Regions from separate parts of the Limnohabitans curvus genome, predicted to be linked through region 2. Evidence: riboswitches for the same ligand, from Rfam matches in the RefSeq annotation. Region 2 holds a riboswitch; the other holds the start of a gene.
What was found. Region 2 has a riboswitch for S-adenosylhomocysteine ahead of ahcY (adenosylhomocysteinase). Riboswitches for the same ligand answer to the same signal wherever they lie in the genome.
Positions count from the first base shown of each region.

Region 1 (3,409 bases), 450 kb from region 2:
TGCTCAGCCTCACCCGCCCCGACGTGATTCGTGACATCCATGAGCGTTACCTCGCCGCTGGCGCTGACTTGATCGAGACCAACACCTTTGGCGCCACCACCATTGCGCAAGCCGATTACGACATGGCCGATTTGGCCTACGAGATGAACCTCGCTTCAGCCCGCATCGCCCGCGAAGCCTGCGACAAATACAGCACGCCTGACAAACCCCGCTTTGTGGCGGGCGCTGTGGGCCCCACACCCAAAACCGCCAGCATCAGCCCCGATGTGAACGACGCAGGCGCACGCAATGTGAACTTTGAAGAACTGCGCGCCGCGTATTACGACCAAGTCAAAGCCTTGGTCGAAGGCGGTTCGGATGTGTTGTTGGTGGAAACCATCTTCGACACGCTCAACGCCAAAGCTGCCTTGTTTGCGATTGAAGAATTTTTTGAAGCTACGGGCGAGCGCTTGCCGCTCATCATCAGCGGCACGGTGACCGATGCTTCGGGCCGCATTTTGAGCGGTCAAACCGTGACCGCGTTTTGGCACAGCGTGCGCCACGCGCAGCCGCTGGCCATTGGCCTGAACTGCGCTTTGGGTGCGACGCTGATGCGCCCCTACATTCAAGAACTCAACAAAGTCGCGGGCGACACCTTCATCAGCTGCTACCCCAACGCGGGCTTGCCCAACCCCATGAGCGACACCGGCTTTGACGAAACGCCCGATGTGACCAGCCGCTTGCTGCACGAGTTTGCCGCCGAAGGTTTGGTGAACATCGTGGGCGGCTGCTGCGGCACCACGCCTGAGCACATCGCAGCCATTGGTAGCGCGGTGGCTGACCAAAAGGCGCGCGCTTTGAGCGCGGGGCCTTTTTATCGCGAAGCAGCCTAAGTATTTAATCGCCCGTCAAAACGAGAGCTTTTGGGTTGATGGCTGATAAGGGTATACGCCAAGAGGCGGATTTACAGGGCGGCATTTGATTTCGAGAATGGCGGTAATCGTTCAACGTTACCGTTCATGTCCACAGAAATCACAAGTACTTCCCCTGCAGATGTTCATCTGCAGAGCCGCATCAACTCCGTGTTGGCCATTTATCAAGAACACGGTCACGTCAATCGGACCCTGATTTCTGAAAAGTTAGCGCTGACCAAGTTGCAAGCCAGCCAGTTGCTGCGCGAGTTCTTAAGCGCACATGCGCCCGTGGTGGAGTGGGACAACTACCGCAGCACTTACTTGATGACGCGGCCACGTCGCGCGTGAGGTTTATGGCGGTGTGGGTTGGCGAGACAACACACGCACCAGCTGATAGCGCGTATCGGCCATGTCGGCTGGCGGGTTCGCAGTCGGCGTCGCGCGCACCAATAATTTGTATTGCACCCCCGGCGTGAACGTGAAGCCCTCAATCGGGCTGTAAAAGTTTTACCACGTCAGCGCTTTCCCCTCTTTCACTTGCAAGCAGCGCATGGGCGCAGCACCCATGCATGCCACATCGTGCGCCGCCACGGTCAGCGTGATGTCTTTGGCTGGCGCGTTGCTGTGTGCGGCGGGACATTCGCCGTCAGACACCCAGCTTGCCCCTGCGTCTTTCATCATGCAGCGGTTGGAAAACGTTTGGCTTTGGTGAGGCAACTGGCCGCAAACAGGCGCGTATTCGCGGGTGCAGATGCCGGCTTGGGCCAGCGACGTGCAACAAAAAACAGAGAGGCTCAGTAAGATTTTTCGCATGGCCTGCATTTTCGGTGGCCTGTGGGGCCCGCAACAGCGCAGCGGTTAAAATAATGCCTTCCCCAAGGAGCGTTGCAGCTTCACCCGTCCTTTCAGGACTCGCGCGTGAAGTCAGGCTTGGGGCCGAATCTTTTGCAACGACGCTCACCTGTATTGATAGCCCCCAGGTGAGTACCCCCATGAATTCCACTGCAGTTCCCCCCATGAAGCTGTCTGGCCTTGAGCCAGTCTCTATTGGCGAGGGCAGTTTGTTTGTCAACGTTGGCGAGCGCACCAACGTCACTGGCTCTAAGGCCTTTGCGCGCATGATTTTGAATGGCGAGTACGAGCAAGCCTTGGCCGTCGCACGCCAGCAAGTGGAAAACGGCGCACAAGTGATCGACGTCAACATGGACGAAGCCATGCTCGACAGCCAAGCCGCCATGGTGCGTTTCCTCAACCTGATGGCGGGCGAGCCCGACATTGCGCGTGTGCCGGTGATGGTGGACTCGTCCAAGTGGTCGGTCATCGAAGCGGGCCTGCGTTGCATCCAAGGCAAGGGCATCGTCAACTCCATCAGCATGAAAGAAGGCTTGGACGAGTTCAAGCGTCAAGCCACCTTGGTCAAGCGCTACGGCGCGGCTGCTGTGGTGATGGCGTTTGACGAAAAAGGTCAAGCTGACACCTACGCACGCAAGATTGAAATTTGTGAGCGCGCTTACCGCGTGTTGGTCGACGAGGTAGGTTTTCCTGCTGAAGACATCATCTTCGACCCCAACATCTTCGCCATTGCCACCGGCATTGAAGAGCACGACAACTACGCGGTTGACTTCATCGAAGCCACGCGCTGGATCAAGCAAAACCTGCCCGGCGCGAAAGTGAGCGGCGGCGTGTCTAACGTGTCGTTCAGTTTCCGCGGCAACGACCCTGTGCGTGAAGCCATTCACACCGTATTCCTGTATCACGCTATCAAGGCGGGCATGGACATGGGCATCGTCAACGCCGGCATGGTCGGCGTGTACGACGACCTCGAACCCACACTACGCGAGCGCGTGGAAGACGTGGTGCTGAATCGCACACCCCAGTACAAAGAAGGCGAAGCGCACCTCACGCCCGGCGAGCGCCTGATTGAAGTGGCCGAAACCGCCAAGGGCGCAGCGAAAGACGACAGCCAAAAGCTGGCTTGGCGTGGCACGCCCGATGCGCCCGTCACCGTGGCGCATCGCCTGAGCCACGCGTTGGTGCACGGCATCACAGACTTCATCACCGATGACACGGAAGAGGCCTACCGCGACATTTTGGCCAAGGGCGGCCGCCCGCTGCACGTCATCGAAGGCCCACTGATGGACGGCATGAACGTGGTGGGTGATTTGTTTGGCCAAGGCAAGATGTTCTTGCCCCAAGTGGTCAAGTCGGCCCGCGTGATGAAGCAAGCGGTGGCGCACTTGGTGCCCTACATCGAAGAAGAAAAACGCTTGCAAGCCGAAGCGGGCCAAGACGTGAAAGCCAAGGGCAAGATGGTCATCGCCACGGTCAAGGGCGACGTGCACGACATTGGCAAAAACATCGTCACCGTGGTCTTGCAGTGCAACAACTACGAGGTGGTGAACATGGGCGTGATGGTGCCTTGCCACGAAATTTTGGCCAAGGCCAAAGAAGAGGGCGCAGACATCATCGGCTTGTCGGGCCTCATCACACCGTCGCTGGAAGAAATGCAATACGTG
Region 1 is NZ_NESP01000001.1:1,517,001-1,520,409, forward strand. Features, by position in the region: gene B9Z44_RS07530 (homocysteine S-methyltransferase family protein) at 1-872, shown strand, start outside; gene B9Z44_RS07535 (hypothetical protein) at 999-1,241, shown strand; partial or broken gene B9Z44_RS07540 (DUF4377 domain-containing protein) at 1,245-1,388, opposite strand; gene B9Z44_RS07545 (hypothetical protein) at 1,401-1,706, opposite strand; S-adenosyl-L-homocysteine riboswitch at 1,765-1,859, shown strand; gene metH (methionine synthase) at 1,910-3,409, shown strand, end outside.
Region 1: another riboswitch for S-adenosylhomocysteine. It lies ahead of metH (methionine synthase); the one in region 2 lies ahead of ahcY (adenosylhomocysteinase).

Region 2 (3,409 bases):
CTGGTCTGCACGCATGGACAAAAAACCGAAGGGCTTAGTAGCGGTAGGTGTTGGCTTTGTAAGGGCCGTTCTTCGACACGCCGATGTAGGCGGCTTGCTCGTCGCTCAACTCGGTCAGCATGGCGCCCACTTTCTTGAGATGCAAACGCGCCACTTTTTCGTCGAGGTGCTTAGGCAACACATACACCTTGCCTGCTTCGTATTGGTCTTGCTTGGTGAACAACTCGATCTGAGCGATCGTTTGGTTCGCAAAGCTGGAGCTCATCACAAAGCTGGGGTGGCCGGTAGCGCAACCCAAGTTCACCAAACGGCCTTTGGCCAACAAAGTGATCTTTTTGCCATCAGGGAAGATGACGTGGTCGACTTGGGGCTTGATCTCGTCCCACTGCAGTTTTTCGAGTGAAGCGACATCGATCTCGTTGTCGAAGTGCCCGATGTTGCAAACGATGGCTTCGTCTTTCATGGCGGCCATGTGCTCGTAGCGGATCACGTTCTTGTTGCCGGTGGCAGACACGAAGATGTCGCACTTGTCAGCAGCGTATTCCATGGTGACCACTTTGTAGCCTTCCATCGCAGCTTGCAAAGCGTTGATCGGGTCGATCTCGGTCACCCACACTTGGGCGCTCAAAGCGCGCAAGGCTTGTGCAGAACCTTTGCCCACGTCGCCGTAACCAGCCACGCAAGCCACTTTGCCCGCGATCATCACGTCGGTCGCGCGCTTGATGGAGTCCACCAAAGATTCGCGGCAGCCGTACAAGTTGTCGAACTTGCTCTTGGTCACAGAGTCGTTCACGTTGATGGCGCGGAACATCAGGCTGCCTTTGGCGGCCATCTCGTTCAGGCGCAACACGCCGGTGGTGGTCTCTTCGGTCACGCCAATGATGTGCGCGCCTTTGCGGCTGTACCAAGTGGGGTCCACCGCCAATTTGGCTTTGATGGCGTTGAACAAACACGTTTCTTCTTCGCTGGTGGGGTTGGCGATCAACGAAGCGTCGGTTTCAGCGCGCTTGCCCAAGTGCATCAACAACGTGGCATCGCCGCCGTCGTCCAAGATCATGTTGGGGCCTTCGCCTTGGGTGCCTGCTGCACCGAATTCAAAAATGCGGTGGGTGTAGTCCCAGTACTCGGCCAAGGTTTCGCCTTTGGTGGCGAACACGGGGGTGCCCGCTTCGGCAATTGCAGCAGCCGCGTGGTCTTGGGTGGAGAAGATATTGCAAGAAGCCCAACGCACGTCAGCGCCCAAAGACTTCAAGGTTTCAATCAACACAGCCGTTTGAATGGTCATGTGCAAAGAGCCGGTCACGCGAGCGCCCTTCAAAGGTTGCGCTTTGGCAAATTCTTCGCGGATGGCCATCAAACCGGGCATTTCGGTTTCGGCGATTTTGATTTCTTTGCGGCCCCAAGCGGCCAAAGACATGTCGGCCACGATGTAATCGGCGGCGGCGTTGGTTTTAAGAACAGCGTTCATTTGTGAGACTCCAATAGTTGGCAAAGCCACTAGCAACGCGCGGTTGGCGTCATCTGGGAGTCCGAAAGAATCTTCGAGGAGCTCACCTCACGTTGACTAGTGGGTGAGCGCGGTTGGCAGTCCGAGCCTCACCTGTGAATTTGACCCTTGCGGGCCGACAGGCTGCAGCGCTCCTCGGATAGCCAAGATTTTAAACGAACTTCTAAAACCCCTGCTTGGCCACGGCCCCAGCGCTATGATTCCCGCCTTGATTTGCCATTTTTAGGCACTCCCTTTTATATAGTGACCCCATGAGCTCCTTTCTGAACGAAGTGCGCCGTCGCCGCACCTTTGCCATCATTTCTCACCCCGATGCGGGTAAAACCACGCTGACCGAAAAGCTGTTGCTGTTCTCGGGTGCGATTCAAATTGCCGGTGCTGTGAAAGGCCGCAAAGCCAGCCGCCACGCCACCTCGGACTGGATGGAGATTGAGAAGCAACGCGGCATCTCGGTGGCCTCGTCGGTCATGCAAATGCTGTACCGCGACCACGTCATCAACCTGCTCGACACCCCTGGCCACAAAGACTTCTCGGAAGACACCTACCGCGTGCTGACGGCCGTGGACTCGGCCCTGATGGTGATTGACGCGGCCAACGGTGTGGAAGCCCAAACCCGCCGCTTGATTGAGGTCTGCCGTCAGCGTGACACGCCCATCATCACCTTCGTCAACAAGATGGACCGCGAAGTGCGCGACCCGCTCGACATCCTCGACGAAGTCGAACGCGAACTCGGCATGCCCTGCGTGCCCATGACGTGGCCTGTGGGCCAAGGCAAGTTGTTCGGCGGCATCATCAACTTGCGCACGCAAGCCATGACCGTGTTTGACTCCGGCTCTGAGCGCTTGCCGCAAGACTTTGAAACACACCCACTCACCGAGCAAGCCAAGCTGGCTGAGCGTTTTGGATTGGAATGGGCCGCCGCCATGGAAAGCATGGAGCTGGCCACTGGCGCATCGCCCAAGTTCGACAAAGAAGCCTTCTTGGCCGGCAAGCAAACCCCCGTGTTCTTTGGCTCAGGCGTGAACAACTTCGGTGTGATGGAAGTGCTCGACGCTTTGGTCGACCTCGCGCCTTCGCCCCGCCCTCGTTTGAGCCATCTTGTCGTCAACAAGCAAGCGATTGAAAAAACCATTCAACCGGAAGACGAAGGTTTTGCCGGCGTGGTGTTCAAGGTGCAAGCCAACATGGACGCCAACCACCGCGACCGCATTGCCTTTGTGCGCGTGGCCTCAGGCAAGTTCACCCCCGGCATGAAACTCAAGGTGCAGCGCACCGCCAAAGAACTGCGCCCCACCAGCGTGGTGACCTTCATGTCGCAACGCCGCGAAGCGGTGGAAGAAGCCTATGCGGGTGACATCATCGGTTTCACCACCCACGGCGGCGTGCAGCTGGGCGACACCATCACCGACGGGCAAGCCTTGCAATTCACAGGCTTGCCGTTCTTCGCACCCGAATTGTTCATGACGGTGATTTTGAAAAACCCATTGCGCACCAAACAGCTCCAACAGGGCTTGGACCAGCTGGGTGAAGAAGGCGCCATTCAAGTGTTCAAACCCGAAGCCGGCGGCGCGATGCTGCTGGGCGCCGTGGGTCAGTTGCAGTTTGAAGTGGTGCAACACCGCTTGAAAGCCGAATACGACTGCGATGTGAAGCTTGAGAGCTGCCAGTACACCGGTGCGCGCTGGATCACGGCGGACACGCCTGCGGAGTTGGGCGAGTTCACCTATGCGTATCCACAGCGTATGGCTTTGGATGCGGCCAATACGTTGGCGTATTTGTGTACGTCGCCTTATGACGTGCGCTTGGCGCAAGAGCGTTTCCCGAAGATTCATTTCCATCCGCTGCGCGAGCATGCTGGGTTGGCTTTGTCTACTGCAGGTTGATTTTTTGCTTTTGTAGTGA
Region 2 is NZ_NESP01000001.1:1,069,987-1,073,395, forward strand. Features, by position in the region: gene B9Z44_RS05415 (TlyA family RNA methyltransferase) at 1-15, opposite strand, end outside; gene ahcY (adenosylhomocysteinase) at 35-1,468, opposite strand; S-adenosyl-L-homocysteine riboswitch at 1,567-1,650, opposite strand; gene B9Z44_RS05425 (peptide chain release factor 3) at 1,759-3,390, shown strand.